DNA from 3 places in the Paenirhodobacter sp. CAU 1674 genome. Region 1 is predicted to be linked to each of the others. Evidence: riboswitches for the same ligand, from Rfam matches in the RefSeq annotation. Region 1 holds a riboswitch; each other region holds the start of a gene.

Region 1 (10,337 bases):
GGGGCAATCGGCATCGTCGACCTCGGCCAGCCGGGCCACGCGTTGCCCAGGCATCGTGCCACGTTCGATCAGCCAGGCGTCCTGTAGCCGACCGGCCGCCTGCAGCGCGCGGCGCACCTTGGGCAGGTTGCGCCCGGTCTTCATGATGACCAGCGCATCCGAGCTGCCTATGTGCCGCAGCAGCTCGGCCTCGGGCAAGGTGCCCATCAGCACGCTCATCACATCGTCGCCCCAGGTGATCGGCTGGCCGGTGGCGTTCCAGCAGCCGGTCATGCCGGTGATGCCGGGGATCACCTCGGTTTTGATCCGGTCGCGCAGCCGGACATAAAGGTGCATGAACGATCCGTAGAAGAAAGGGTCGCCTTCGCACAGAACCACCACATCGCGGCTTTCGCACAGATCGGTCAGCCGCGCGGCCCAGTCGTCGTAAAACGCCGCCAGAATGCGGTTGTATTCGGGGCTGTCGAAGGGAATCTCGGTCGTGACCGGGTATTCCATCGGGTATTCCAGAACGTCTGGCGCCAGCATGCCCTGCACGATCCGGCGCGCCTGTCCCTGCCGCCCGGCCTTGCGGAAATAGGCGACATGCTTCGCCCCCCGGATCGCCCGATCTGCCCGCACCGAGATCAGATCGGGGTCGCCCGGGCCCAGCCCTGCACAGATGATCTTGCCCATCGCTTACTCCTTCCGCGAGGCGAGCGCGTTGACCGCCGCCACCGTGATTGCCGACCCACCCAGCCGCCCTTCGATGGCCATGCAGGGCACCGGTTGCGTCTGCATCAGCGCGGCCTTCGATTCCGCCGCACCGATAAACCCCACCGGGCAGCCGATGATCGCCGCCGGGCGCGGGCAGGCCGGGTCTTCCAGCATGTTGAGCAGATGAAACAGCGCGGTGGGCGCATTGCCGATCGCCACCACTGCGCCGTGCAGATGCGGGCGCCACAGTTCCAGCGCGGCGGCCGACCGGGTATTGCCCATCTCGTGCGCCATCCCGGGCACGCGCGGGTCCTGCAGCGTGCAGATCACCGCGTTATCGGCGGGCAGCCGCGCGCGGGTGATCCCTTCGGACACCATCCGCGCATCGCACAGGATCGGCGCGCCTGCCTCCAACGCGGCGCGGGCCGCAATCGCCATGCCGGGCGAGAACCGCGCGAAAGCCTCTAGCCCGACCATACCCGCGGCATGGATCATCCGCACCACGACGATCTCTTCCTCGGGGGTGAAACGTGCCAGATCTGCCTCGGCCCGGATCGTGCGGAAGGATTGCAGATAGATCTGCGCGCCATCCTTTTCATAGTCGTAAGGCATCAGCGGAACTCCGGCAGGTTGGGGATTTCGGAAAGCGGCACGGCACGGCGCAGCGGCACGCCCTGTGCCGTATCGGCGGCGATCAGGTCGAAGCCATCTGGCGTGGCGACCAGCGTCAGATCGGCGGGCGCGGGATGCGCGCAGCCCTTGGCGCAGCCCGAAACATGCAGCACCGCACCCCCAGGTAGATGCGGCGCCAACTGCCGCGCCAGATCGCGGGTCGGTTGCAGCGCCTGCAGGCAGCCGGGCGCGCCGGTGCAGGCATAGACCCGCAGCAAGGGCGTGTTGGAGGTAATCAGCCCGGGCAGATCGGGCATCACCTGGGCGCCTTCGATCAGAACCATCCGCCAGGGCGTGATCCGCAGCGACCCGAAGCTGGCCAGAACGGCCAGCAGTTCGGCGCGCATCTGCCCAAACTCCAAGCCCACCAGCGCGCCATGATCGGTCAGGCCGGGGAAGGGCGGCGGCAGCGCCGGGGCAGGGGCGTGGGTTCCGGTCAATCCCCCGTCGGGCCGCACCCCGCGCGCGATCAGCCGGGCCATCCGGCCCCGCCCGTCCTGCACGCCGCCCGCAGCGACGAACCACTGCGCCAGCGCGATCAGCGCCGATATGGCGGTGTCTTCGCTCACCTGCGCGCCCAGATCGGCCCCTTCGGCGCGCAGGATCAACTGCCCGTCCGCGGCCCGCTCCAGCCGGATGTCGGCGGGGGTGTCGTTCAGAACCCGCTGCGCCGCGCAATCCAGCGCAAACCCGAATTTCCCTGGCAAATCGGGCAGCTCACCCAGCCTGCGCATCAGCTCTGCCGCAAGGCGCAGGGTCGGCGCATCCGCAAAGGGGGTGATCAGAATATTCCGCCGGGTCTCGGCGCGGACATCGGCGTCAATCAGGCCAAGCGCCGTCAGATCGGCGATCAGCGCGGGGTGCGTTTGGGCCGTGACGCCGCGCAATTGCACATTCGCGCGGCCCGACAGGTCGATCCGCCCGTTGCCATGGCGTTGCGCTGCCGTCGCGATGCCCGCCGCCTGTTCGGGCGTCAGCCGCCCCAGCGGCGGGCGCACCCGCACCACCAACCCGTCGCCCGACTGCATCGGCCGCAGCGCGCCGGGGCACCATCCCTGCACGGTAAAGCTCATTCCTCGCCCCCCAATGCCACGCTGGCGTTGCGCAGGCTTTGCCACAGCCCGGCCGCGCGCAGCCTGTGAAACAGATCCTGCATCGCCGCCAATGCCGCGGGATTTTCCGCTTTCAGAAAGGCATAGACTTCGGGGCGTTCCAGCGTTGCGGCGTGATACAGATCGAACAGATGCGCGGGCACGACCCCGGCCAGATGTGCGAAAGCCGCCATATGATCGAGCGTCGCTGCAATCTCGGCCGCCCCGCGAAACCCGTGGCGGCGCATGCCGTCGGCCCAGTCCGGGTTTGCCGCACGCGCCCGCACGACACGGGCGATTTCCTCGGTCACACTGCGGGCGCGGGGACGGTCGGGCCGGGTCGCGTCCAGATGGTAAAGGGCAGGGGCGGCATGGCCCAGACGGGCCATCGCGGCGGCGAATCCGGCCTCATGCGCGGCATAGTCGGCGGCCAGCAGCAGGTCGGATTCGGGCAGATCCTGCGCATGCACGAAACTGTCGGCGCGCGACAGCCGATCTTCCAGCGCATCCCGCTGCGCGCGCGCGACACCATCCGCCCCGATCGCCCAGCTGGAAGCCGCGATCCAGGCCTCGCCCGCCGCCGCACGCGCCTGAGGCGTGAAATCGTCCATCGCGGCACCCATGCCCAGGCCATATTGTCCGGGCTGCGGCCCGAACACGCGCGGGGCGGCCTGACGGTAGGGGTTGTCTTCGGGGCTTTCATCGCGCGCCGCCAGCGCCGCGGCGCCGGTTTCAAACAGTTGCGCAAGGCCTGGAAAAACGTCTCTGAACAGGCCCGAAACGCGCAGCGTCACGTCAATCCGGGGTCGGCCCAGCAGTGCCAGCGGTACCACCTCGACCCCGGTCACGCGGCCCGATCCGGCATCCCATACGGGCGCCAGACCGGCCAGATGCAGCGCCATCGCGAATTCTTCGCCTGCGGTGCGCATCGTGGCAGACCCCCACAGATCGACGACCAGACCGCGCGGCCAGTCGCCATGATCCTGCAAATGCCGCCGCAGCAGCTCTTCGGCCAGCTTGACCCCCTGCGCATGGGCCGCACGGCTGGGCAGCGCGCGCGGATCGACCGAAAACAGGTTGCGCCCGGTGGGCAGCACATCGCTGCGCCCCCGCGCGGGTGATCCCGACGGCCCGGGCGCCACCCGCCGCCCGTCCAGCGCCGCCAGCAGCCCCGCGCGTTCGGCATCGCCACAGGCGCCGCGCCCGAACACATGCAGCCCGTCGCCGAACTGGCTTTCCTTGATATCGCAGACGAAACGGTCGATCCGGGTGATCGCCTCGGCAGCCGAGGCATCGGCGGGAAGACCCAGATCGGCCTCGACCCCCAGAGCGCGGGCCTCGTCGCGGATATCGCCGATCAGACGCGTGCGCCGCGCGGGGTCGAGCCCGTCGGCGGTGGAATATTCATCCAGCAACCGCTCCAGACAGGTCATCCTTTCGGGAACCGCCGCCGCAATCATCGGTGGCGGCAGATGGCCCAGCGTGACCGCGCCGATCCGGCGCTTGGCCTGCGCCGCCTCGCCCGGATCGTTGACGATGAAAGGGTAGATCACCGGCAGATCGCCGATCAGCGCCTCGGGCCAGCACTGCGCGGACAGCGCCACCGCCTTGCCGGGCAGCCATTCGAGCGTGCCATGCGCGCCCATGTGGATCAGCGCATCGCAGCCCTGTGCGCGCAGCCACAGGTAAAACGCGACATAGCCGTGGCAGGGCGTGCGGCCCAGATCGTGATAATCGGAATCGCGGGCGGCCCTGTCCCCGCGTTCGGGTTGCAGCGCGATCAGGGCCTTGCCCCGCCACACGGCGCGAAACCGGAACCCACCATCGCCAAAGCCGGGGTCGTTTTCAGGGGGCCCCCAGACCGTGGCCAGATCCTTTTGCAGCGCTGCCGGCAGGGTGCTCAGCGCGCTCAGATACTCCGAAACAGGCCAGAACAGAGACTGTTCCTGCAAGTCCCGAGTCAGATCGCCCTGTGCCGGAATGTCATAGCCCGCCGCGCCCAAATCGCCCAGCAGCGCCGCGCCCGATTCCAGCGCATCGAGCCCCACCGCATGCGCCATCTGCCAGTCGCGCCCGGGGTAGGTGGACAGCACCAGTGCCATACGCCGGGCCTGCGCCGGGGTCTGGCGCAGGCGATGCCAGCGCAGGACACGGCGCACCACTGCCGCCACGCGACCCGGGTCGGCACGGTGTGAAAACCGGGAATATTGCAGATCGGGGTCGCGACGCTCCGGCGCCTTGAAAGAGACTATTCCAGCGAAAAGACGGCCATCCACCTCGGGCAAGACCACATGCATCGCCAGATCGGCGGGTGAAAGCCCGCGCTCGGCCTCGGCCCAGTCGCGTTTGCGTGCGGTGGACAGCGCGACCTGAAACACCGGGCAGTCGGTGGCGTCAAATGGGGTCGTGCCATCATCGGCCTGTGACGAAAAGGCGGTGGCATTGATGACCGCCGCCGGGGGGCGGGCGCGCAAATGCGGCGCCAGCCAGTCGGTAAAACCCGGCGCCTTCAGCGACGGCGCAAACACCCCGCAGGCCGACAGCCCCGTTTCGCGCAGCGCGCGGATCAGTGCATCCACCGGGTCGGTATCGGCTGCCGTCAGATAAGAGCGATAGAAGGCAACCAGAACCAGCGGCCCGGCGGGGGGCGTGTCGGTCACGCCTGTCTCGGGGTCGTAAAACCCCATTGTCGGCACGGCTGTGTCGCCGGTGCCGTCCGGGCCGGGCAGATTCGCCGCGCGCGCCAGAATGGCCAGCGCCTGCTGCGCGGCCATCGCGCCCCCGGCATCGCACAGCTGCGAAAGCTGGCGCAAGACGGGGACAGGCAGGGTCGACACCTCGTCCAGCCGCGCATCGGGCCGCCCGTCGGCAGGCAGCACCGCCAGCGCAATCCCGCGCCGGCGCGCCAGATCCTGCACCGAAGCCAGCCCGTAGGGCCAATACCCCTCGCCGCCGATCAGCCGCACCAGAACGGCCTTCGCGCCTGCCAGCGTCTGTTCGACATAGGTATCGACGGACACCGGATGGCGCAGCGCCACCAGATTGGCCAGACGCAGCGTCGGCAGCGCCCCCGCAGCCTGCCGCCACCCCGCCGCGAAAGCCCCAAGGTCGCTGTCGGAAAACGACAACACCACCAGATCCGCAGGCGTCTGCCCTAGATCCGTCGGCGTTTCGGTTTCTTCCAGGCCGTGGCTTTCGCGGAAGGTGACGTGCATCAGGCCCCCAGAACCGCGCGGATCGCGGCCTCGTCCACATCGTGATGTTCGGCGATCACCACCAGCGCCGAGCGGCGCGGATCGGCGCCCCAGGGACGGTCGAACTGATGCCGGACACGTTCGCCCACCGCCTGGATCAGCAGGCGCATCGGCTTGCCCGCTACCGCCACATGGCCCTTCACCCGCAAGATCCGCTGTTCGCGTGCCAGACGCTGGATCGCGGCGATCAACGCCTCGGGGTCGCTGACCTCGGGCAGGTCGATCACTACCGTGTCAAAATCGTCATGTTCGTGATCGGCGGCGCCATCGTGGTGCGAGGGGCGCGCGGCCAGATCGTCCTCGGCTGCGGCCCCCAGACCCAGCACGACCTTCGGGTCGATCACCCCTTCGGTCAGCGGCAGGATCGGCAGCTGGCGCGGCGCTTCGGCCTCGATCACCGCACGGGCCGCGGCCAGCCCGGCCTCGCCCGCCAGATCGGCCTTGGACAGAAGCACGATATCGGCGCAGGCGATCTGATCTTCGAACACCTCGGACAGCGGCGTTTCATGGTCGATGCTGTCATCGGCGGCGCGCTGGGCATCCACTGCGGCCACATCGGGCGCAAACCGACCCGCCGCCACGGCCTCGGCATCGGCCAGTGCGATCACCCCGTCGACGGTGATCTTCGAGCGGATCGCAGGCCAGTCGAACGCCTTCAGCAAAGGTTTGGGCAGTGCCAGCCCCGAGGTTTCGATCAGGATATGGTCGGGGCGTTCGGGCCGCGCCATCAGCGCCTCGATCGTCGGGATGAAATCGTCGGCCACCGTGCAGCAGATGCAGCCGTTGGCCAGTTCGACGATGTTATCCACAGGGCAGTTTTCATCGGCACAGCTGCGCAGGATGTCGCCATCGACCCCGACCGAGCCGAATTCGTTGACCAGAACGGCCAGCCGTTTGCCCTGCGGATTGGCCATCAAGTGGCGGATCAGCGTGGTCTTTCCGGCGCCCAGAAAGCCGGTGATTACAGTCACGGGGATTTTGGTCAGATCGGTCATGTCTCACTCCTGCGGGGGGATGCGGGCAAGGCTTTGCTTGCGGAAAATTTCGGGGCGTTCGCGCCAGGGAACCAGCCCGTCTTCGGTGGCGGCATAGGCGGCGGCCCCTTGCAGGATCGCGGCCGCATCGTCGGCACCGAGGCGTCCGTAGACATAGCTCCACTTGCCCGGCCCGCTCAGCGCGACGGCACATCCCTGCGAACAGGCCGACAGGCATTCGACCGGCACGATGCGCACACCTTCGGGCAGCGGTTCGGCGGACAGGGCGGCAAACAGGCGCGCGCCGGGCAGGGCCGCGCCGTCTTCGGTGATCTCGCCTGCCTTGCAGGTCGTGCAGATGTGCAGCGTTGCCGTCATGGCCCCTCCGTGCGTTGGCATCGGGGGCGAGGGCCAGAGGATGTGCGAAGCGATCGGCCGGCACATGCCATCCGGTCGCGGAACACCCCGTCCGCCCGTGAAACTCAGCGCTGGCAGGTCTCCCGGCTTGCGGATTCAGGGTTTCCCCAACGGTCCCCCCTCCTTCCCGGCCATGAGGGCCAGTGGCTTGGGGCGACCTTTCCGGTCACGGTCGCGGGGGCGGCAGCGCTTCGGGTTCAGGCACCTTTCGGTCGCAAACCCTGTCGCATTCCCTCTTCGCCTGTCATAGGACAGGAACCAACGCGCCCCCACCTGAGGCAGGCGCACCCCCTTTGTCAAGACAAGGACCGCCGCAATGCCGACCGATACCGACACCAGCAGCGCAACCGACGCCCGCCACGCCAGCAAGATGGCCAAGAAAAAAGCCGCGCGCGACAAGATCATGGCAACGAAATCGGGCGAAAAAGGCCTGATCATCGTGCACACCGGGCCGGGCAAGGGAAAATCCTCGTCGGGGTTTGGAATGATCCTGCGCTGCATCGCGCATGGCATGCCCTGCGCGGTGGTGCAGTTCATCAAGGGCGCCTGGGACACCGGCGAGCGGCGCCTGCTGACCGAGAATTTCGGCGATCTGTGCCAGTTTCACGCGATGGGCGAGGGCTTCACTTGGGAAACCCAGGACCGCGAGCGCGACATCGCCGCCGCCCGTGCCGGTTGGGAAAAGGCCAAGGAGCTGATCCGCGATCCGTCGATCCGCATGGTTCTGCTGGATGAAATCAACATCGCGCTGCGCTATGACTATCTCGACCTTGCCGAGGTTCTGGAATTCCTTGCCACCGAAAAGCCGCCGTTGACCCATGTCGTGCTGACCGGGCGCAATGCCGCCGAAGGGCTGATCGAGGCCGCCGATCTGGTGACCGAGATGACGCTGGTCAAGCATCCGTTCCGGTCCGGGATCAAGGGCCAGCCGGGGGTCGAATTTTAAACGCGCCGGGGGCCAGCCCCCGGGCCCCCGGGATATTTCGGCCAAGATGAAAGCAAGGAAAAATTAAGGATGCTGTGCCACTCTTGCCCTGCGGTACAGGGAGGGATCCCGATGACCGCCCAAGGTGAAAGCGCCATGTCTCCCCCGTCCAGGCGGCCCGAGGCATGGCGCCGACCGATGCGAACTCTGCGGGCTATGGCTTTCATCTTGGTGTCAAATATCCCCGCCGGAGGCTCCCGAACGCGCCATCCGCGCAACGCCGGGGGGGTGTGATGACGGCACTGATGATTCAGGGTGCCGGGTCGAACGTCGGCAAGTCGATGTTGGTGGCGGGGCTGTGCCGGGCGGCGCGGCGGCGCGGCCTGTCGGTGGCGCCGTTCAAGCCGCAGAACATGTCGAACAACGCGGCGGTGACGGCAGATGGGGGCGAAATCGGGCGCGCGCAGGCCTTGCAGGCGTTGGCCTGCGGGCTTGATCCGCACACAGATATGAACCCGATCCTGCTGAAACCCGAATCCGAAACCGGTGCCCAGGTGATCGTGCAGGGCCGGCGGCTGACCAATGTTCGGGCGCTGGATTATGCGCGGATCAAGCCCACGCTGATGGGTCATGTGCTGGACAGTTTCCAGCGGTTGCGTGCCGCGCATGATCTGGTCATCGTCGAAGGCGCGGGCAGTCCGGCCGAGGTCAATCTGCGCGCAAATGACATTGCCAACATGGGCTTTGCCCGGGCGGCGGGTGTGCCCGTCGTTCTGGCGGGTGATATCGACCGCGGCGGGGTGATCGCGCAGATCGTCGGCACGCAGGCGGTGCTGGGCCCAGGCGATGCGACGATGATCGCGGGGTTCCTGATCAACAAGTTTCGCGGCGATCCGCGGTTGTTTGCCGATGGCTACGATCTGATCGCGGCGCGCACCGGCTGGCGTGGCTTCGGTGTCGTGCCGTGGTTTGCGCAGGCGCATCGGCTGCCGGCCGAGGATGCGCTGGATCTGGCTTCGGGCCCTGCGACGGGGGGGATCAAGATTGCCTGCCTGACGCTATCACGCATCGCGAATTTCGACGATCTCGACCCGCTGAAGGCCGAGCCGGGCGTCGATCTGGTGATGGTGCAGCCGGGCCAGCCGATCCCGGGCGATGCGCGGCTGGTGATCGTGCCAGGCTCGAAATCCACGCGCGGTGATCTGGAATTTTTGCGGGCGCAGGGCTGGGACATCGACCTGATGGCGCATTACCGGCGCGGCGGGCATGTGCTGGGGATTTGCGGCGGCTATCAGATGTTGGGGTCACGGATCGCAGATCCGCAGGGAATTGAAGGATCGGCGGGCGAGACCCGGGGGCTGGGCCTGCTGGATCTGGTTACCGAAATGACCCCTGACAAATGTCTGACCCGCACCCGCGCGGTGCATGCCGCCAGCGGGTTGGAGGTCGAGGGCTATGAAATTCACATCGGTCGAACCGAGGGCGCCGACCGCAGCCGTCCCTTCGCCTTTGTGGAGGGTGCGCCCGAAGGTGCGATTTCGGCCTGTGGGCGGGTGACGGGCAGCTATCTGCACGGGCTGTTCACCTCGGATGCGTTTCGCGCGGCCTATCTGGCGGGGCTGGGGATTACGGCCTCGGGCGACAGCCATGCGCAGGGGGTGGAAGATACGCTCGAGGCGCTGGCCGATCACCTGGAGGCGCATTTGGATGTGCCGGGTCTATTGGCGCTGGCCCGTTAGCGCGGTCTCCAGCCTTGCCCATTCGGCCGGGCTGCCGGGCAGGCCCAGCCTGATCCAGCGGTCGGAATAGGGGAAGATCCGGCTCCAGATCCGATGGCGGGCCAGGGCATTTTGTGCTGTCGCGGCATCGGGTGTGGCGTAGGTTCGAAACAGCTCGCAGCCGCCGACCAGATGCCAGCCCCCCTGCGTGGCCAGACGGTCGATCCGCGCCATCTCATCCCGCAACCGGGCCACCGTCGCCTGCTGCCAACCCGTGTCCGCCAGCGCCCGTTGCCCGATCTCGATCGCGGCGCCGCTGACGGGCCAGGGCCCGGCCATATCCTGCAGGGCCGCAACGGTTGGGTCATCGGCAAAGGCAAAGCCGAGCCGCAGCCCGGCCAGACCGTAGAACTTGCCAAAGGATCGCAGCACGATCAGCCGCGCGCCCGCATGGGCGGCGACCGACAGTTCGGGCTGCGCATCGCCGAAGCTTTCATCGACCACCAGCCGCCCGACCTGTGTTGACAGTGCAAGCAGGGCTGCGGCCGGGGTGATGCGGCCATCGGGGTTGTTCGGGTTCACCACGACCG
Region 2 (10,337 bases), on a different contig from region 1:
CGACCGGCCAGGACCGGAAATCGACCAGCGGCTGATCGCCTTCTTCGGAAAACACGAAGACGTGGATTTCGTCATTCAGCAGTGCCATCCGGCAGAACCGCCCCTCGGCGGCCAGATCGACGGGGCACACCGGCATGTCGACATGCGGCACGGCGGCTTCGAACATCAGATAGGTGAAGGGCAGGGCGACCGGCGCGTCCCCGGCGGGTCCGTCTTGTGCGGCCAGCGGCGTGGCGGCAAGGCAAAGCGGCAGCAGCAGGCGGATCAGCGGGCGCATCGGGGGCTCCTTCGGGGCTGGTGTCCCGCAGCAGATAATCGGGAAGCGTCGGGCACACAATGGCCCGACCTGCCGCTTTGCACCAGAGTTTCGCGCAAAAGTCATCATACCGGGGTAACCCTTGCCCATAAGGAGGGCTTTTCAAGCGCAAAACCCCGTGCTAGCAGGCCCCAGACGCAATTTCGGACCGGGTGGACAAACCCCGGACAACTATAGGAAGGGCTTCCCTCATGGCCATCGAACGCACGCTCTCGATCATCAAACCCGATGCCACCCGCCGCAACCTCACCGGCAAGATCAATGCCAAATTCGAGGAAGCCGGCCTGCGCATCGTCGCGCAAAAGCGCATCAAGCTGTCCATGGAACAGGCCGGCAAATTCTATGAAGTCCACAAGGAACGCCCCTTCTATGGCGAGCTGTGCGAATTCATGGCGTCCGAACCGGTCGTCGTGCAGGTTCTGGAAGGCGAAGGCGCCATTGCGAAGAACCGTGAAGTGATGGGCGCAACCAACCCGGCGCAGGCCGCTGACGGCACCATCCGCAAGGAATTCGCGCTGTCGGTCGGCGAAAACTCGGTCCACGGCTCGGACGCGCCGGAAACCGCCGCGCAGGAAATCGCCTTCTTCTTCTCGGGTCTTGAACTGGTCGGCTAAGGCCGGGCAGGGGGCGGCGTCCGGCGCAGCCCCAGACCGATCTCATCAAGGGCCGCTTCCAGCCGGAGGCGGCCCTTGTCATTGCTGACGTCGGCGCGCGCCCCGGTATCGGGCTGTGCCGCAACACGCGCCTTCATCGTGTCGAACCTGACCCGCAGCGCGGCTTTCTCGGCCCCGCGGCAGTCGTTCCAGGGGCGGCCCTGCAGGGTCATCACCAGCGCGTAATATCCGATGAAATGCGGCGGGTTCCCGGCGGCGATCCAGGCCGCATAGGCGGCATCCGCCCCCATCGCGCGCAGGGTCTGCGCATCGACGATGCCCGCGCGGGCAAAGCCTTCGGCCGTGGCCGGGCCGATGCCGGAAATGGTGGTGATCGGAAGGGGCTCGGTCTGGGTCATCTGCGGATCGCTCTGGCAATGCGCTAGTGTCCCGCGCAATGCAGGCCCATGCAAGCCCGGGCGCGATGCAGGGCTAAGGTCCGGCGGCCATGAGGGCCGGGGCAGAGGGCGGGGCCGTTTCACACAGCCCGCGCCACGGGTCCGGGCTCAGATCGACGCCCAGTCGGTGAACCCGGTCTGTTGCGGTGCGGGGGCGGTTTGTCCCTGTTGCTGCGGTTTGGCCGGAGCGGAGGGCGTGCCCTGTTGTTGCGTGGTCTGCATGGTTTGCCTCAATGATTGTCGCCTTGCCCCTTTATGAGGCACCCTGAAAATGGCGAAATCGCGGCGGAGCTACGCCTTGTTTGTTAACCGGTCAAGCGAAGATGAAGCCGGGCACGCGGCCTCGCGCGGATGTTACAGGGCCGCGCGCGGTTCGGTCTCGTCCTTGGCTGCGGGACGGGGCCCGCCGCAGACCGAAATCGCAGGTGTTCCGGGCAGTCGCAGCAGGTGTTCCAGCGCGGCGTTATCCGCGACCATATCGGCCAAAGTCCGCCGATCCATCGAGGCGTAGAAGGCCTCCAGCGCCTCCAGCAGGGCTTCGCGGAACAGGCAGGCCTCGTAAAGCGGGCAGGTGTTCGAATCGAGGTCGAAACATTCCGCGAAGGGCAGGGTCGCCTCGAAGGCGCGCAGCACCTCGCCCACGCCGATCTGGTCCATCGGACGCGCAAGCCGCAATCCGCCGGACCGGCCGCGCTGCGTTTCGATGAAACCGCGCTGTGCCAAGGTGTTGACGACCTGTGCCAGATGGTTTTCCGAAGCGTTGCAGGCCTCGGCGATCTCGTGTTTGCGCACGATCCGTTCGGGGTTGACTGCGCAGAACATCAGCGCGCGCATGGCAAGGTTGGTGCGGGTGGTCAATCTCATGGCGGTTCCTTTGGTTGGCCCTGCATAGGAGATTTCGCCTTGGGACGATTTGACCCAGATCAGATATGCAAAATGCATCAATTAAGCCGCGCATCGCGCAGGCCGATCGGTTATAGATACATGCGTAATGTTGAATATCATGGCCGGCCTCACCCCCCGACCCGTCAGCCAAGGAGACCTCGATGAGCGCGCCTTCCCCTGCCGCCGCCGCACCCGATGCGCCGCATAGCCGGCTTGAACATTTCCCGATCACCTTCTTTGCCACCACGATGGGGCTGGGCGGCTTCACGCTGGCGTTGCGCGCGGCGGCCGGGCCGCTGGGGATCGGGCCCTTGCCCTATCAGATCGCCTTTGTGGTGACGGCGGCGGTCTTCGTGCTGCTGCTGGGGGTCTATGCGATCAAGGCCACGCAGCATTGGCGCGCGGTCTCGGCGGAATGGCACCACCCGATCCGGCTTGCTTTCTTTCCGACGGTGGCGATCTCGCTCTTGCTGCTGGCGATCATCGCGATGAGTGTGTCGAAACCGCTGGCGCTGGCGCTGTGGGGCACGGGCACCGCGCTGCAGGCCGTGATGACGATCTCGGTCATCACCAGCTGGATCGGCACCCGCAGCTTTCAGCACGGCCATCTGAACCCGGCCTGGTTCATTCCGGCGGTGGGCAATGTGATCGTGCCGGTGGCGGGCGCACAGCTGGGATTTGTCGAGCTGTCGTGGCTGTTCTTCTCGGCGGGGATGATCTTCTGGATGGTGCTGCTGACGCTGGTCTTCAACCGGCTGGTGTTCCACGATCCGCTGCCCGGGCGGTTGCAGCCGACGCTGGTAATCATGGTGGCGCCGCCCGCGGTGGCCTTCATCGCCTGGGTGCGCCTGACGATGACCGAAGGTGCCACGGTCGATCCGTTCGGCCATATCCTGCTGTCGCTGGCCTATGTGTTCGGTGCGCTGGTGGCGGTGCAGATCCCGCGCATCCTGCGGCTGCCCTTCGCGATGTCGTTCTGGGCCCTCAGCTTCCCGCTGGCCGCGCTGACCATTGCCACCTTCCTGTATTCGGAACTGGCGCATTCGGCCTTCCATCTGCGCTTTGCCACCGCCTTGCTGGTGACGCTGAGCGTGCTGATCGCGGGGCTGATCGGGCGCACGATCCTGGGCATCCTGCGCCACGAGATCTGCGTGCCCGAATAAGGGCTGCGCCGTAACACGATGAAAGCCCCGGCATGTCCGGGGCTTTCTGCTGTCCGGGGCGGAGGCCGGTGCGCGCCCGGGTTTTCCCCGCCCATGAAAAAGGGCGCGGAGTTTCCCCCGCGCCCTGATCGAAGCGAGCTTCGGTCCGTCTTACATCGGCGCCGGTTTCGGCGTCGTCGCAGTGCTGACCGGGAAGGTCGGGTGCACGACCCGCGGCTGTTCGCCCGTCAGCGTGCCGAGGAAGGCGACGATGTCGTCGATCGTGGCCTCGTCCAGCTGTTCGCCCAGTTGCGATTCCGCCATGATGTCCACCGCAACCTTCAGATCCCAGACCTTGCCCGAGTGGAAATAAGGCGCGGTGACGGCGATGTTGCGCAGGGGCGCCGCGCGGAAGACATACTCGTCATCTGCGGTTTCGGTCACGGCAAAGCGCCCGCGGTCGCCTTCGGGCAGAATGTCGGCGCCGGGCTTTTCGATCAGGCCGAAGGGATAATAGCCGTTCCCGCCGAAGTTGATGCCATTGTGGCACGAGGAACAGCCCTTATCCATGAAGGCGACCAGACCGCGTTTTTCCTGCTCGTTCATGGCGCCGTCCTGCCCCATCAGGAACTGGTCGAATTTCGAGTTCGGCGTGACCAGCGTCGCCTCGAACGCCTCGATCGCCAGCGCGAAATTGTCGAAGGTGACGGGGTCGGCTTCGCCCGGGAAAGAGGCCTTGAACGCATCGACATAGCCGGGCATCGAATTCAGCGTCGCCACCACCTGATCGGGGGTGTTGTTCATTTCGACGCCGGCCTGAACCGGGCCTTTCGCCTGCGCAGCAAGGTCGGGCGCCCGGCCATCCCAGAACTGGGCGATGTTGAACACGGCGTTCAGCATCGTGGGGGCGTTGCGCGGCCCTTTCTGCCAGCCGTGGCCGACCGAGGTTTCCAGCCCGTCAACACCGCCCAGACCGACGTTGTGGCACGACTGGCACGAGAACAGGCCCGATTTCGACATCCGCGGATCGAAGAACAGCATGGTGCCCAGATCGACCTTTTCGCGGGTGATGCTGTTGCCGCTGGCAAGCTGCGGCGCCTGCATCGGAATGACTTCGAACAGGCCCTTGGCCTCTTCGCGCAGCGCGGCATCGTCCGCGAGCGCCGGTGCGGCCAGCACCGTCGTGGCGGCAAGCGCGAAAGCGAGATTACGTTTCATAGCTAGATTCCTCCGTAGCTCCGAAAGCTGGAATCTTTCTAAACTCACGGGTCCGTGATCAATTTGATCTGGATCAAGAATAATTCTAATTCGAACTGCGACATGCGGTCCCACCCCGCGTCCCGCCCGCCCGGGGCCGGCCGGTGCTTGACCTTTGCTGGCCGAGGGTTCAGCAAGGGCAAAAAGGGGGGCAAATGGCACTCGAAGACGCGAAACATCAGATCGACATGGCCTTCACGCGCGAAGATCCGCGGGGGCTGGCCTTTGAAAATGCGTTTGGCGGGGCCACCAGTTTCCTGCGCCGCCGCTATACCAAGGATCTGACGGGTGTCGATCTGGCGGTGACCGGCGTGCCCTTCGATCAGGCGGTGACACATCGTCCGGGTGCGCGCTTCGGGCCGCGCGCGATCCGCGAGGCCTCGGCGCTGCAGGCCTTCGATGCGCCCTATGGCTGGGGCTACGATCCGCTGAGCGAAATGACCGTGGTCGATTATGGCGATCTGGCCTTCGATTATGCCCATACGCCCAGCTTCCCGGGCCGCGTGCAGGCCCATATCGCGGGAATTCTGGCGGCGGGTGCGGGCAGCATCACGCTGGGCGGCGATCATTTCATCACCCTGCCGATCCTGCGCGCCTATGCGGAAAAATTCGGTCCCGTCGCGCTGATCCAGTTCGACGCGCATTCCGATACCTGGGCCGATGACGACATGGATCGGATCGACCACGGCACCTTCCTGTACAAGGCGATCAAGACCGGCGTCGTCGATCCGGCGGCGACGGTTTCGGTCGGTATCCGCACCGACAACCCCGACACGCTGGGGGTCGGGATCGTCGACGCGCCCTTCGTGCATCAGCAGGGGGTAGAGGCCACCATCGCGCGGATCAGGCAGGTGGTGGGGGATCGGCCCTGCTATATCACCTTCGATATCGACTGCCTCGATCCGGCCTTCGCGCCGGGCACCGGCACGCCGGTCTGGGGCGGTCTGGCCAGCTGGCAGGCGGCGGCGATCCTGCGCGGGCTGGCGGGGATTACCCTGCTGGGCGGCGATGTGGTCGAGGTCTCGCCCCCCTATGACACCACCGGTGCCACCGCGATTGCGGGCGCCCATGTCGCGATGGAACTGATCGCGCTTTACGGCTGGACCCGGCGCCGCGGGGCCCCGGCATGATCCGCATCGGCCTGATCGCCCTGGTTCTGCTGGTGGCGGGCTTCGCGGCCTGGGTCCGGCTGGCGCCGCTGCCCGCCGACCGCTGGCACAAGATGGCCGCCACCAAGACCGAGGGCGACTGGCCCGACACCGGCGGCTTCGAGGCGGTGCGCCAGATCCCCGATCCGCAGGCGCGTCTGGCGGAACTGGGCCGGATCGTCGCGGCCAGCCCGCGCACGGTCTTGCTGGAGGGCAGCGTCGAAGAGGGGCTGATGACCTTTGTCACCCGCTCGGCCGTCTGGGGCTTTCCCGACATCACCAACCTGTGGATCGAGGGTGACCGGGTCCATATCCGCGGTCATCTGGTCTTTGGCCGGTCCGATCTGGGGGTGAACCGCGACCGGATTCTGGGCTGGCTGGGCCGCGCGGGGCTTTGAACGGCGGACGGGCGGGGCCGGTGTTGCGCGCAAACCACTTGCGCAGGATCTGACAGGGGCCGCCTTGCGGGGGCTTGGGCGGCTTCCTATCTGTGCGACATATCCCCACAGGAGCGATCATGCGCACGGCCATTCACTATTTCCGTTGGGCTTTCGGTTTTACCGCAGTGGGGCTGGTTCTGGCCTTCTGGCTGGGCTGGGGCTATTCGGGCAACTTCACCGGCGCGCTGTCGTTCTTTCTGATCGCGGGCGTTCTGGCGGTGCTGGAAATCAGCCTGTCCTTCGACAATGCCATCGTGAATGCCAACAAGCTCAAGGATATGACGCCCGAGTGGCAGCAACGCTTCCTGACCTGGGGCATCGTGATCGCGGTCTTCGGCATGCGCATCCTGTTTCCGCTGCTGATCGTGGTGATCGCCGCGGGCATCGGCCCGATCGAGGCGCTGGTTCTGGCCGCCACGAAACCTGCCGAATATGCGCGCATCATCGGTTCGGCCCATGTCTCGATCGCGGCTTTCGGCGGCGCCTTCCTGATGATGGTGGCGCTGACCTATTTTATCGACGAGGGCAAGGAGGTCGACTGGATCGCCGCCCTCGAACGCCGCCTGCGCGCCTGCGCCTCGATCCGCGGGCTGGAGATCGGTTTCGTGCTGGGCGTGGTGATGTTGTTCACCTGGGTTTTGCCGCCGGGCACCGAGGGCAGCTTCCTGTTTGCCGCCGTCGCGGGGCTCTTGACCTTTCTGGCGGTCGAGGTGCTGGGCCAGGTGCTCGACCGGGCCTCGATGACGACCGAGGCCGCCAAGGGGGGCCTGGGCGCGTTTCTTTACCTTGAAGTGCTGGACGCCTCGTTCAGCTTCGACGGGGTCATCGGCGCCTTCGCGCTGACCCAGAACCTGTTCCTGATCGCAATCGGTCTGGGCATCGGGGCGATGTATGTGCGGTCGATGACGATCATGCTGGTCGAACGCAACACCCTGGCCGAGCTGCGCTATCTGGAACATGGTGCGTTCTGGTCGATCCTGATCCTGAGCGGCATCATGTTCGCCCAGACCCTGATGCACATTCCCGAGGTCATCACCGGCCTTCTGGGGGCAGGCTTCATCGGGTTGGCGCTGCTGTCCTCGGTGCGGTTCAACCGGGCCTGCGCGCATTCTGCGCCCAAGGCCACGGATCTGCCCGAAACGCCCAATAATTCTTGACATATATGCCGTGCGGCGCCAAGAGGGCCGCACTTCGGTTCCGGCCCCAAAAGCCGGATGAAAAGGGAAATCGGTGCGGGCCTCGGCCCAATGCCGGTGCTGCCCCCGCAACTGTAAGCGGTGAGCATGGGCCACGGCCACTGGGGATACCCCGGGAAGGCGGCCCGATGTCACGACCCGCAAGCCAGGAGACCTGCCGAGGCGATCACTGATTTCCACCACACGGGGGGTGTGGGGAGGCGGTTCTTCCCGCTGAAAGGTGACAGCCACCGTCGGCGGAAAGGCATCTTTCCAAAGGCAGATCGACATCGGGGCCGTATCGGTCCGCCGCAGGATACAAGACAGATGATCCGCTCTCGCATGCTTTTGCTTTCGCTTCTTTCCAGCACCGCGCTGGCCGCCCCGGTCCTGGCCCAGGACGTTCTCGCACTGGACGAGATCGTGGTTTCGGGCGGGCTCTTGCCGGTTTCGCAATCGGCCTATGGCCGCGCCTATTCGATCCTGACCGCCGAGCAGATCGCCACGCGCGGCCTGACCACCGTGCAGCAGGCGATCCGTGCCCTGCCGGGCGTCGCGGTCGAGGGGTCGGACCCCTACAACACCCAGGTGCGCATCCGTGGCGGCGAGGGCAATCACGTTCTGGTCCTGATCGACGGGGTCGAGGCGACGATGGGCGAGAATGGCGAATACTATTTCTCGGGGCTGGAACTGGCCGATGTCGAGCGCATCGAGGTGCTGCGTGGCCCGCAATCGGTGATCTACGGCTCGAACGCGGCGACCGGGGTGATCGCGATCTACACCAAACGCGCGCAGACTGCCGGCACCAGCTATCAGACCGGGGTCGAATATGGCACGGCGGGCAGCTATGCGGGCGATTTCGCGGTGCGCACGCGGGGTGAAAAGGGCGAGTTGGCCTTTTCGCTGCAGCACCGCGACGAAGCCGGGTTCGACCAGTCGGGCGATGGCGGGGATCGCGACGGATCGCGCCGCACCACGGCCAATCTGACCGGCCGCTGGCAGCTGAGCGATACCTTCTCGACCGGGTTCACGCTGCGCCATTCCGATCAGGATTTCGATTTCGACGCCGACAACTGGGCGGCGACCGATGCCGACAGCTATATCGTGGACAGCGGCGATTACGGCAAGCGGCGCGAGACGCTGGCCTCGGTCTGGCTGCAGGCCGATACGCTGGGCGGACAGTTGCAGCAGCGCCTGACGCTGAGCGGCAATGATTTCGATACCAAACGCTATGACGCGACCGGCAGCCTGACCTCGATGGCGCTGTCGCAGCGCGAAACGGTGGCCTACCGGCTGGCCTATGCGCTGGACGGGGCGGCGGTCGATCAGTCGCGCCAACGCGTGACCCTGCTGGCCGAGCATGACAGCGAGGTTTTCCGCCGCGAAACCGGCGGCACGCGCTATGCCCGCAACGCCAATGGGCTGGCGCTGGAATATCAGGGCAGCTACGACAACGGGCTGGATGTGCAGGCCGGCGTGCGGCAGGATTTCAACGCCCAGTTCCAGAACGCGACGACCTGGAACCTGGCGGCGTCCTATCCGCTCGGCACCGCGCGGCTGCACGGCTCGCTCGGCAAGGCCGTGGTCAACCCGACGATGTATGAGCAATTCGGCTATACCCCCGGTTTCTATACCGGCAACCCCGATCTGAAACCCGAGGAATCGCTGGGCTTCGACATCGGCGTCGAGCTGCCCTTCGCGGGGGGGCGCGGCACGGTCGATGTGACGCTGTTTGCCGAAAATCTGGAAAACGAAATCGTCTACAGCCCGAGCTATACCACCGCGCTGAACAGCGACGGCCTGTCGCAGCGCCGGGGCGTCGAAGTGTCGGGCAACTGGCAGGCGACTGACCGGCTGGGATTTGGCTTCAGCTACACCTACACCAAGTCGAGCGATGCCGATGGCGCGCCCGAAGTGCGCCGCCCGCGGCACCAGCTGGGGCTGGATGCGACCTGGGCATTCGCGCAGGGGCAGGGCTCGGTCACGCTGGGGATGCGGCATGTGGCCGATACCTGGGACACCCAGTATTGGGGCAGCTATGCCACCGAAAAGCTTGAGGATTACACGGTCGTGAACCTGTCGGGCAAATATGCGCTGACGCCGAAGGTCGATCTGGTGGGCCGGATCGAGAACCTGACCGACTCCGAGTATTCCGAGGTCTGGGGCTATGCCACCGCGGGCCGCACCGCCTATGTCGGGTTGCGTGGCACGTTCTGAGCGCAGGGGCAGGGCGCTGCGCGGCGCCCTGCTGGTTCTGGCCGCTTTTGCGGCCTCTTTCGCACGGGCCGAGCCGCCGCCCGCCCGGGTGGTGTCGATGAACCTGTGCACCGATCAGCTGGCGCTGTTGCTGGCCGATCCGGGGCAGATCGTCTCGCTCAGCCATTTCGCCTCTGACCCGCAGATGTCGGTGCTGGCGGCGCAGGCCGCGGCCTATCCCGCCAACCATGGCCGGGCCGAGGAAATCGCCGTTCTGCGGCCCGATCTGGTGCTGGCCGACATCTGGTCGGCGCCGGGCACCATCTCGATGTTGCGCCGCCTTGGCATCCGGGTCGAGCAATTGCCGCCGGGCACCTCGCTGCCCGAAATCCGCGCCCGGATCACGGCGATGGGCGCGCTGCTGGGCCAAGAGGCGCGCGCAGAGGCGATGCTGGCGCGGTTCGATGCCGATCTGGCCGCGATCATGCGTCCCGCGCCGGGGCTGCGCGGCGCGGTCTACGGGATCGGCGGTTACGGTTACGGGCCCAACACGCTGGAAGGGCAGATCCTTGCGCTGGCCGGGTTCGAGAATGTGGTGGGCGGGCCCGGGCAGGACTGGGGCGGGCCGCTGCCGCTGGAGCGGCTGGTGATGGCCGCGCCGGATCTGGTGGTGTCGGGCGGCGACAGCTATGGCCACGGCCCCAGCCGCGCGGGCGAGATCCTGCGC
Region 3 (10,337 bases), on a different contig from region 1:
CGCGGTCCATTCGACGAAGACGAAATGCAGGATGAACGAGGCCGCAATCGTGGCGATCGCCAGATAGAGCCCCTTGACCCGCAGGCTCGGCAGGCCGACGATCACGCCGATCCCGGCCGCCAGCAACCCGCCCGCCAACAGGTTGAGCAAGAGCGGCGTGCCGATGTCGCGTTCGAGCCAGGCCACCGTATAGGCGCCGATCGCCATGAAGGCCGCATGCCCCAGGCTGACAAGCCCGGTGAAGCCGGTCAGAACGTTCAGCCCGGTCGCCGCGATTACATTTATCAGCACCAGACAGGCCAGATAGGTCCAGTAGGCGTTGAAGGTGAAGGGCAGCACCGCCAGCCCGGCCAGCAAGACTGCCATCCACACCTGTTGCGGGCGCGTCGTCAGCAGGGCCTCATCGGCGCGATAGGTTTCTTTCGCAGTTCCAATGATCATTACAGTCGCTCGATCTCATGGGTTCCGAACAGGCCGTAGGGCCGGATGACAAGGGTCACGATCAGCAGGCCGAAGGTGACGACGGACTGGTATTCCCCGCCCAGGTAAGACCCGGTCCAGGCCTGGATCAGCCCCAGCCCGAGCCCGCCGATCAGCGCGCCGAGGATCGAGTCGAGCCCGCCCACGATCACCACCACCAGTGCCGACAGGCCGAAGATCCCCATCGAGGGCGAAATCCCTCCGATCGCGCCCAGCAGAACGCCGGTTCCCGCCGCGGTGGCGCAGCCGATGATCCAGGCGATGGAGAACACGCCGGGCACGTTGATACCGCAGGAATAGGCCGCAGCCTGATCCGAGGCGGTGGCCCGCAGCGCAACGCCCCCGCGCCAGAACCGGAACAGTGCCAGAAACACGCCGATCACCAGCGCCGCCGCGATGAACGCGACCACGATCTTGCGCGAGACATAGGCCTCGCCGATGAACACCGGGGTATTGGCGATGAAGCCGGGCAGGGTGCGCGGATCGGTGCCCCACAGCATCTCGACCAGGCCGACAAGGACCGAGCCGAGCCCGACCGTGACCATGAAGACCGAAATCGGGCTTTTGCCCAGCATCGGCCGGATCAGCCCGCGTTCGACGATGGCGCCCAGAACGCCGCCGCCCGCGATGGCCAGCGGCAGCGCAGCCCAGACCGGCAGGCCCATTCCGGCCGCGAAAGCCAGGAACAGATAGCCGCCCAGCATCAGCGTTTCGCCCACGGCCAAGTTGATGACCCGCGTCGCCTTGTAGATCAGCACGAAGGACAATGCGGTCAGCGCCAGCAACGCGCCAGAGCCCAGGCCCGCCAGCGTGACCTCGGTAAAGAACAGCAGATCGTCGCTCATGCGGCACTCTCCTCGGCGTGCAGGCGGCGCATCAGCGCGGCCGGATCGCCGCTGCCCAGGTAGGCTTCGGCGACATGGGGGTCGTTTTGCACCTCTTCGGGGCGGCCCTCGGCGATCTTGGCGCCGAAATTCAGCACCGCGACATGATCGGAAATATCCATCACCAGCCCCATGTCGTGTTCGACCATCAGGATGGTGACGCCCCATTCGTCCTTCACGTCCAGAATGAAACGGGCCATGTCTTCGGTCTCTTCGCGGTTCATCCCGGCCACCGGCTCGTCCAGGAGCAGGATGCGCGGCTGCATCGCCAGCGCGCGGGCCAGTTCGACGCGTTTTTGCAACCCGTAGGACAGCATCGCGACCGGCTTGTTGCGGATGTGGTCGATTTCCAGGAAGTCGATGATCTTGCGCTCGATCTCGGCGCGCAGCGCCTCTTCTTCACGCGCGGCCGGGCCCAGATGCAGCAGCCCCTGCAACAGGTTGGTGCGCAGATGCGCATGCCGCCCGAGCTTGATATTGTCGAGCACGGTCATGCCCCGGAACAGGGCGATGTTCTGAAAGCTGCGCGCCATGCCAAGTGCGGCCCTCGACGAGGCCTTGACGCGGCTGATATCCTGCCCGTCCAGACGCACGGTGCCCGCAGAGGGGCGGTAAAACCCGGAGATGCAGTTGAACATGGATGTCTTGCCCGCACCGTTCGGTCCGATCAGTGCGGTGACCGACCCGGCCTGTGCCGCAAAGGACACGCCGCGCAGCACTTTCAGCCCGCCGAAGGCCAGCGTGACATTGTCGACTTCCAGGGTGGCGCCCCTTGCCTCAGGCATGATTGAACCCACCCCCCATTTCGCATTTCTGCGCCATGACGGCCTTCCTCCCTTGTTGGGTCTTCCAGGTTCAACCGAACCGATTCGTGGTTGGCGTTAAATCAGCAACCACATGATATAAAATGGAAAACCCTGCTCCCTTATGCACAGACCCGCGGCGCCATTCGTTTCCTCCCCCTGGCGGTCTCGGGTTTCTGTTGCTCTAAACTTACTCACGAGTATAGAAACGTTTCAACAGAAATTTTTGCGAAATGAAGGCGCACACGGAAAATGGCAAAGACACCGATCAAGGCCGTGCGCCCCGACCAGGCAGAGCCTGTTCCGGGGGATCGCCGGCGCAACCGCGAGGTCAAGCGCGAGGCCGTTCTGGCGGCGGCGGTGAGCGCCTTCAACGAGAAGGGCTTTCGTGCGGCCTCGCTGGACGATGTGGCCGCCCGGCTGGGGGTGACCAAGCCCACGATCTATCATTACGCCCGGAACAAGGACGAGATCCTGTTCGATTGCGTCAAACGGGGGCTGGAGATCATTCTGGAAGCGATCGCGGCCCTGCCGCAGGACAAGCGCTTGGGGCGGGATCGGCTGGAGGCGGCGATGACCGGCTATGCCTTTGCGATGACGCAGGATTTCTGCCGATGCGTGACGCGCACCGCCGATACCGATTTGGCCGAACCGAGCCGCAAGGAGTTCCGCAAGCTCAAGCGCCATATCGACGATGTGATGCGCGGGCTGGTGCAGGCGGGCATGGATGACGGGTCATTGCGCGCGGGCGACGCGCGGATCGTCACCTTCACCCTGACCGGCGCGCTGAACTGGATCGGGCGCTGGTACGAGCCTACGGGCCAATTGAGCCGCGACGCCGTCACCTCGGGGGTGGTGGCAACCTTGATGGCGGGGCTGTCGAGCGGCGTGTGACCCGCACCCTGACGGCCCACGCCACGCAGCCCTGCAGTGTTCGCAGGGCGGTGACAGCCGCTGCCTGCGGCGATGCCCGCCGCTTGTTTGCCGAATGCGCCAACCAGATGTTGACAAGGCGGCACATTCGCCTGCTATATCGTGTTGTCTTGGTGCCCGCGACTCGTCGTGGGTGAAAAGGGAAGCCGGTGCGATACCGGAGCTGCCCCCGCAACTGTGAGCGGTGAGCTGAGGCCCGTTATCCACTGGCGCGTCAGCGTCGGGAAGGGGGGCCGGAGCGTTCGAACCGCGAGCCAGGAGACCTGCCAGGACATGAGAAACGAAACCGGACGGAGGGTCCGGGGATGTCGTATCTGCCGTGGCCCGTCGTGCCGCGGCGTGCCTCGTCTCCGATCCTTTCGCCCATGAGCACAGGTCAGGAGACCCCGGATGAGCATTACCGTCTATTCCAAACCCGCTTGCGTGCAATGCACGGCCACCACCCGCGCGCTGGCCGCCCGTGGGCTTGCCTTCGATCTGATCGACCTGACCGAGGATGCCGCGGCGCTGGCGCGGGTGACCGAACTGGGTTACCGGCAGGTTCCGGTGGTGATGGCGGGTGACGACCACTGGGCCGGGTTCCGCCCGGACAAGATCAGCGCGCTGAGCTGAGGCCGCTATGGGCGGGCTGGTCTATTTCTCGTCGCGTTCGGGCAACACCGAGCGCTTCGTGCGCACGCTGGGGCTGACGGCCGATCGTATTCCGATCGCGCCCACAGCGCCGATGCCCGCCCCCCGCGCGCCCTTCGTTCTGATCACGCCGACCTATGCCGACGGGCAGGGGCGCGGCGCGGTCCACCCCCAGGTGATCCGGTTCCTGAACGACCCGGACACACGCGCCCATCTGCGCGGCGTCATCGCCTCGGGCAATCGCAATTTCGGGGCGCTTTTCGCGCTCGCCGGGGATGTCATCGCGCGCAAATGCGCGGTGCCGGTGTTCTACCGCTTCGAGCTGGCCGGAACACCCACCGACATCGCCCGGGTCACAGAAGGACTGGACAGGTTTTGGAAGACGCAATTCTCGACCGCGATCTGAGCGATGCCGCCCCGGCGACGGCGGTGCCCGCCGAATGGCAGGGGCTGGATTACCACGCGCTGAACGCGATGCTGAACCTTTACGACGATCAGGGGCATATCCGCTTCGAGGCCGACCGCATGGCCGCGCGGCAGTATTTCCTGAGCCATGTGAACCAGAACACCGTGTTCTTCCATTCGCTGGAGGAAAAGCTGCGTTATCTGGTCGAGGAAGGCTATTACGAAGCGCAGGTTCTGTCCCAATACAGCCCGGCATTCCTTGCCCGGATCTGGGATGCGGCGTTCGGGGCGAAATTCCGCTTTCCGACCTTCCTAGGGGCCTTCAAGTATTACACCAGCTACACGCTGAAGACGCGCGACGGGAAGCGCTATCTCGAACGGTTCGAGGATCGGGTGGTGATGGTCGCGCTGACGCTGGCGCGGGGCGACGAGGCGCAGGCGCTGGCATTGATGGCCGAGATCATCGCCGGGCGGTTCCAGCCGGCGACGCCGACCTTCCTGAACGCGGGCAAGGCACAGCGCGGCGAGTTGATTTCATGTTTCCTGCTGCGGCTGGAAGACAACATGGAATCGATCGGGCGGGGCATCAATTCGGCGCTGCAACTGTCCAAGCGCGGCGGTGGTGTCGCGCTGATGCTGACTAACATTCGCGAACATGGCGCGGCGATCAAGGGGATCGAGAACCAGTCCTCGGGCGTGATCCCGGTGATGAAACTGCTGGAAGACAGCTTTTCCTACGCCAACCAGCTGGGCGCGCGGCAAGGCGCAGGGGCGGTCTATCTGAATGCGCACCATCCCGACATCCTGCGCTTTCTGGATACCAAACGCGAAAACGCCGATGAAAAGATCCGCATCAAGACGCTGAGCCTGGGCGTGGTGATCCCGGATATCACCTTCGAACTGGCCCGCAAAAACGATGACATGTATCTGTTCTCGCCCCATGATATCGCCCGGGTCTATGGCAAGCCGTTTTCGGAAATCTCGATCTCCGAGCGCTATCACGAGATGGTCGACAACCCCAAGATCCGCAAGAAGAAGATCAACGCGCGCGGGTTCTTCCAGACGCTGGCCGAGATCCAGTTCGAAAGCGGTTATCCCTATATCATGTTCGAGGATACGGTGAACCGTGCCAACCCGGTGGCAGGACGGATCACCATGTCGAATCTGTGTTCGGAAATCCTGCAGGTCAACGAGGCGTCCGAATTCAACGATGACCTGAGCTATCGCCATCTGGGAACGGATATTTCGTGCAACCTCGGTTCGCTCAACATCGCCAGGGCGATGGATGGCGGCGATCTGGGCGCGACGGTCGAGACCGCGATCCGCGCGCTCAATGCGGTTTCCGAGATGTCGGCGATCGATTCCGTGCCGTCGATCCGGCGGGGAAATGACGAAAGCCATGCGATCGGGCTGGGGCAGATGAACCTGCACGGGTTTCTGGCGCGCGAGCGTATCCATTACGGTTCGGCCGAGGGCATCGACTTCACCAATATCTATTTCGCCACCGTGCTTTACCACTGCCTGCGCGCCTCGAATGCGCTGGCGCGCGAGCGGGGGCGCAGCTTCGTGGGGTTCGAGGCCTCGAAATACGCCGACGGCAGTTTTTTCGAGACATACACCACCCGCGACTGGTTGCCGGAAACCGAGACCGTGCGCGCGCTGTTCGCGCGCTTCGGCATCACCGTGCCCACGCGCGCCGATTGGGCAGCGTTGCGCGAGGCGGTGATGACGGGCGGGCTTTACAATCGCAACCTGCAGGCGGTGCCGCCCACCGGCTCGATCAGCTATATCAACAATGCCACCTCGTCGATCCATCCGATCACCGCGAAGATCGAGATCAGGAAAGAGGGCAAGATCGGCCGCGTCTATTACCCGGCCCCCTATATGAGCAACGACAATCTGGAATTCTACCGCGATGCCTATGAGATCGGGCCAGAGGCGATCATCGACACCTATGCCGCGGCCACGCAGCATGTCGACCAGGGCCTGTCGCTGACGCTGTTCTTCAAGGACACGGCCAGCACGCGCGACATCAATCGCGCCCAGATCTACGCCTGGAAGAAGGGCATCAAGACGATCTACTACATTCGCCTGCGCCAGATGGCCCTTGAGGGGACCGAGGTGCAGGGCTGCGTTTCCTGTTCGCTGTGAGGCCCGCCATGAAAGACCTGACCCATCCCCGCGCCGTGCCGCGCGCTGTCAACTGGAACCGGATGCAGGACGACAAGGACCTGGAAATCTGGAACCGCCTGACCTCGAATTTCTGGCTGCCCGAGAAGGTGCCGCTGTCAAACGACATCCAAAGCTGGTCGCATCTGACCGAGGATGAACAGCGCCTGACGATCCGGGTTTTCACCGGGCTGACACTTCTGGACACGATCCAGAACACGGTCGGCGCGCCCGCGCTGATGGCCGATGCGATCACGCCGCATGAGGAGGCGGTGTTGACCAACATCGCCTTCATGGAGGCGGTGCATGCGCGCAGCTATTCCTCGATCTTCTCGACGCTGTGTTCCACGGCGGAGGTCGATGAGGCCTTCCGCTGGTCCGAGGAAAACGCCCAGCTGCAACAGAAGTCGCGGCTGATTCTCGACGAATACGATGCGATGGCCAATCCGCTGCGCAAGAAAGTGGCGAGCGTCTTCCTCGAGAGCTTTCTGTTCTACTCGGGCTTCTACCTGCCGATGCACTGGTCGAGCCGCGCACGGTTGACCAACACCGCCGACCTGATCCGGCTTATCATCCGTGACGAGGCGGTGCATGGCTATTACATCGGCTACAAGTTCCAGCGCGGGATGGAACGGCTGACCGGGGCCGAACGGCAGCAGATCAAGGATTTCGCCTTCGCGCTGATCTTCGATCTTTACGAGATCGAAAGCCGCTATGCCGAAAGCCTGTATGACTGTGTCGGGCTGACCGAGGATGTGAAGCAGTTCCTGCATTACAATGCCAACAAGGCGCTGCAGAATCTGGGTTTCGAAAGCCTGTTCCCGGACGATCTTTGCCGGGTGAACCCTGCGATCATGGCCGCGCTCAGCCCCAATGCCGACGAGAACCACGATTTCTTTTCGGGCTCGGGCTCGTCCTATGTCATTGGCAAGGCAGTCGCTACCGAGGACGAAGACTGGGATTTCTGAGCCACGGACTGAAAGGACCCGGGGTCTTCACAGCAGCGGGCGCTGTTGGGGGCGTTCCGGGTCGATCATCGCCAGATCGGCCAATGCGGCGATGTCGCGCAGTTCCAGCGTGCCGTCGCTCCACTGTGCCAGGCCCTTGGACCGCAGGGTTTTCAGCGTCTTGTTGGTATGCACCAGCGACAGCCCCAGTGCGTCGGCCAGATCCTGCTGGCGAAACGGCAGCGGCACCCGGTTTGCCTTTTGCAGACCGGCGGCTTTCAGCCGTTCGTGGATTCGGACCAGCGCCCAGGCGATGCGCTGGATCGCGTCGCGCTGGCCCAGGGATGCGATGGTTTCACCCAGGAAATGTTCTTCGACCGCCGCGATCCAGGTCAGGTCATAGGCTCGCGCCGGATGCTGGCGAAACAGCGTCCAGAGATCGTCGCGCCGAAACGCGCAAAGCGTCATCGGCGTGCTGGCCTCGACCGAGTGCTTCATCTCGCCCATGATGCCCGCCTGCAAGCCGACGAAGTCGCCCGGAAACAGGAAGTTGATCACCTGGCGGCGGCCGTTCTCCAGCGTCTTGTAACGCGTGCCCATGCCCGACAGCACGGTGTAGAGCTGAGGACTGTTGGAACCTTCCAGCAGGATCGTGGTGCCCGGGTCGACCTTCAGCTCGCCGGTCTTGAACGACTGCATGAAGCTCAGCTCATCCTGGGTGAAGGGCGTGAACATGGATTTCTGGCGCAGCGGGCAGTTTTTGCAGGCCGTCATCGTCATGGCGAAAATCCTTTCGGCGTATGTCACAGTTTAATGCGCGATGCGCGGTTTGGTTCCATGTTCCCTCTTTTCAATGGGATGAACGGGCAGATGAAAGCATCGACAGGGACCGGCGGTATCTATCTGATCGCGGTTGAAGATTTCGTCGTGGCGCAGGATCTGAGCGATACCGTGCGCGAGGCCGTGCCTGCCGCCGTGATCGTGACCGCGCCCGACTGCGCTGCGGCATTGGCTGCGGTGGCGGATCAGCCGCACCTGGCGCTGGCCTTTGTGGAGGCGGGGCCCGACCGGGTCGCGAAACTGCGGCTGGACGAGGCGATCCGGGCGCGTGGCGGGCGGTTGGTCCTGCTGGGCGGCGAGGCCGAGGACGCCTGGGACAGCGGGGCGGCGACGGGGCGTCTGTGGCCGGTGCTGATCCGGCCATTTTCCAGTCAGGCGGTGCGCAGTCTGCTGCGGGCGGTGCCGCAGGGGTAGGGAACCGGGCAGGCGGGGGCCGCGTTGATTTTGCAGACGGCGGGCGGTGCAACTGCCGCCGCCGCCCAAGGCTTCACCGCGCCCGAACCGGCGCCCAAAAGGAGGACAGACCATGAAAGATGCGATGAAAATCGTTCCCGCTTCGGAAACCGTGGATACCGGGGTCGAGGATGTGAAACCGGTCGCGCAAGGCCTTTCCGAAGCGCTGGCCGATACCTACCGGCTGGTGTTCAAGACCCATGCCTACCACTGGAATGTGGAGGGCGCGCTGTTTCATCCGATCCATAAGCTGACCGAAGCGCAATACACCGAGATGTTCGCCGCTGCCGACGAGATTGCGGAACGTATTCGTGCTCTGGGACAGCTGGCGCCCGCGCGGCTGAGCGAGGTGATCGACGCCTCGGTGGTCGAAGATGCCAAGAAATTGCCTTCGGCGCAGGCGATGGTCGAGGATCTGGCGACCGATCATGCCGCCGTGGCAAAGCGCATGCATGCGCTGATCTCTCTGGCGGAAGAGCATGACGACCCGGTCACGGCCGATCTGATCACCGCGCGCTCGGCCTTCCACGAGAAAGCCGCTTGGATGCTGCGGGCAACCGCGAAGTGACGCGGACCGCACCAATACGAAGGCCGGGCAGTGATCTGCCCGGCCTTTGTCATCTTGGGTGCTGTGCCCGCGCCTCAGGCGGCGAGGGTCTCGGTCGAGGCAAAGAACATCGCCTGGCTGACGGCCGAGCGCACCTGATCTTCCGAGAACGGCTTGGTGATCAGGAAGGCCGGTTCCGGGCGGGCGCCGGTCAGCAGACGTTCGGGGAAGGCGGTGATGAAAATGACCGGGATGTCGTCAAACTGGGCCAGGATGTCATTGACCGCGTCGATGCCCGACGAATTGTCGGCCAGCTGGATATCGGCGAGGATCAGGTCGGGCCGGTTCGAGGCGGCCAGCGCCACGGCCTCGGTGCGGGTGCGTGCAACGCCCGTCACGCCATGGCCCAGATCTTCGACGATCGAGACGATATCCATCGCGATGATCGCCTCGTCCTCGATGACCATGACGCGCCCGGCCACAGAGGTTTCCATCTCGCGGCGGGCGATTTCGATGAATTCGATCGCTTCATCCGTCGATACGCCCATGATCGCGGCGACATCGGCGGGCGGGAAGCCCTCGATCACATGCAAAAGCAGTGCTTCGCGGGTGTTGGGGGTAAGGTCTGCCATATGGCTTTGGGCGCGGGCCGAAAGCCTGGTGTCGGCTTCGCCTACCGGGGCGCCTGCACTCGACCAGACCAGATGGAAGGCGCGGAACAGGCCAAGTTTGGCGTCCGGGGTCGATTTGGCCGCGGTGTCGTCCAGCAAGACCGCCTCCAGGGTCGCGGCCGCATAGCGGTCGCCGCTGTCCTGACTGCCGGTCAGCGCGCGCGCATAGCGGCGCAGGAACGGAACATTCGCCGCGACCGAGGTGGCGAAGTCTCGAGGCTCCGTCGACGTCATTTTTTTGTCTCCCATCGTAATTTTCTTTGGAACCAACTCCGCGGCCCTGCGTTAGGTTCCAGACGATCGTAAAAAAAATGGGCCCGGCAGATGCGTGCAAAGAAACAGACCAAGGAAACCGAAATGCTGCAAGCGCAGATCGATGCAAACCTGAAAAAGGTCTATCAGGACGCGCTCCAGGAACAGGTCCCCGACAGGTTTCTGGAGCTTCTGGAACAGCTGCGTCAGAAGGAAGCCAAAGTATGAGTTCGAGTGCCGATCCGCGTGATGCGTTGCCCGAGCATCTGCCGTCGCTGAGGGCCTTTGCGATCAGCCTGTGCGGCAATGCCGCGATGGCCGAC

What was found. Region 1 has a riboswitch for cobalamin ahead of P2G62_RS10485 (DUF1636 domain-containing protein). Riboswitches for the same ligand answer to the same signal wherever they lie in the genome.
Region 2: another riboswitch for cobalamin. It lies ahead of P2G62_RS00115 (TonB-dependent receptor); the one in region 1 lies ahead of P2G62_RS10485 (DUF1636 domain-containing protein).
Region 3: another riboswitch for cobalamin. It lies ahead of nrdH (glutaredoxin-like protein NrdH); the one in region 1 lies ahead of P2G62_RS10485 (DUF1636 domain-containing protein).

Annotation. Positions count from the first base shown of each region.
Region 1 covers NZ_JARHUH010000006.1:182,898-193,234, reverse strand. The annotation lists gene P2G62_RS10510 (precorrin-2 C(20)-methyltransferase) at 1-675, opposite strand, end outside; gene P2G62_RS10505 (precorrin-8X methylmutase) at 679-1,308, opposite strand; gene cobG (precorrin-3B synthase) at 1,308-2,441, opposite strand; gene cobN (cobaltochelatase subunit CobN) at 2,438-5,674, opposite strand; gene cobW (cobalamin biosynthesis protein CobW) at 5,674-6,708, opposite strand; gene P2G62_RS10485 (DUF1636 domain-containing protein) at 6,712-7,065, opposite strand; cobalamin riboswitch at 7,160-7,382, opposite strand; gene cobO (cob(I)yrinic acid a,c-diamide adenosyltransferase) at 7,421-8,050, shown strand; gene P2G62_RS10475 (cobyric acid synthase) at 8,323-9,768, shown strand; gene cobD (threonine-phosphate decarboxylase CobD) at 9,748-10,337, opposite strand, start outside.
Region 2 covers NZ_JARHUH010000001.1:24,640-34,976, reverse strand. The annotation lists gene P2G62_RS00160 (hypothetical protein) at 1-277, opposite strand, end outside; gene ndk (nucleoside-diphosphate kinase) at 508-930, shown strand; gene P2G62_RS00150 (TfoX/Sxy family DNA transformation protein) at 927-1,328, opposite strand; gene P2G62_RS00145 (Rrf2 family transcriptional regulator) at 1,722-2,231, opposite strand; gene P2G62_RS00140 (SLAC1 anion channel family protein) at 2,414-3,415, shown strand; gene P2G62_RS00135 (cytochrome-c peroxidase) at 3,566-4,612, opposite strand; gene speB (agmatinase) at 4,807-5,781, shown strand; gene P2G62_RS00125 (DUF1499 domain-containing protein) at 5,778-6,197, shown strand; gene P2G62_RS00120 (DUF475 domain-containing protein) at 6,317-7,396, shown strand; cobalamin riboswitch at 7,415-7,612, shown strand; gene P2G62_RS00115 (TonB-dependent receptor) at 7,742-9,631, shown strand; gene P2G62_RS00110 (ABC transporter substrate-binding protein) at 9,618-10,337, shown strand, end outside.
Region 3 covers NZ_JARHUH010000011.1:56,786-67,122, forward strand. The annotation lists gene P2G62_RS15265 (branched-chain amino acid ABC transporter permease) at 1-441, opposite strand, end outside; gene P2G62_RS15270 (branched-chain amino acid ABC transporter permease) at 441-1,325, opposite strand; gene P2G62_RS15275 (ABC transporter ATP-binding protein) at 1,322-2,149, opposite strand; gene P2G62_RS15280 (TetR/AcrR family transcriptional regulator) at 2,420-3,061, shown strand; cobalamin riboswitch at 3,195-3,386, shown strand; gene nrdH (glutaredoxin-like protein NrdH) at 3,491-3,712, shown strand; gene nrdI (class Ib ribonucleoside-diphosphate reductase assembly flavoprotein NrdI) at 3,720-4,136, shown strand; gene nrdE (class 1b ribonucleoside-diphosphate reductase subunit alpha) at 4,133-6,286, shown strand; gene nrdF (class 1b ribonucleoside-diphosphate reductase subunit beta) at 6,295-7,272, shown strand; gene P2G62_RS15305 (Crp/Fnr family transcriptional regulator) at 7,300-8,031, opposite strand; gene P2G62_RS15310 (hypothetical protein) at 8,122-8,505, shown strand; gene P2G62_RS15315 (DNA starvation/stationary phase protection protein) at 8,618-9,112, shown strand; gene P2G62_RS15320 (response regulator) at 9,187-9,996, opposite strand; gene P2G62_RS15325 (NepR family anti-sigma factor) at 10,087-10,242, shown strand; gene P2G62_RS15330 (RNA polymerase sigma factor) at 10,239-10,337, shown strand, end outside.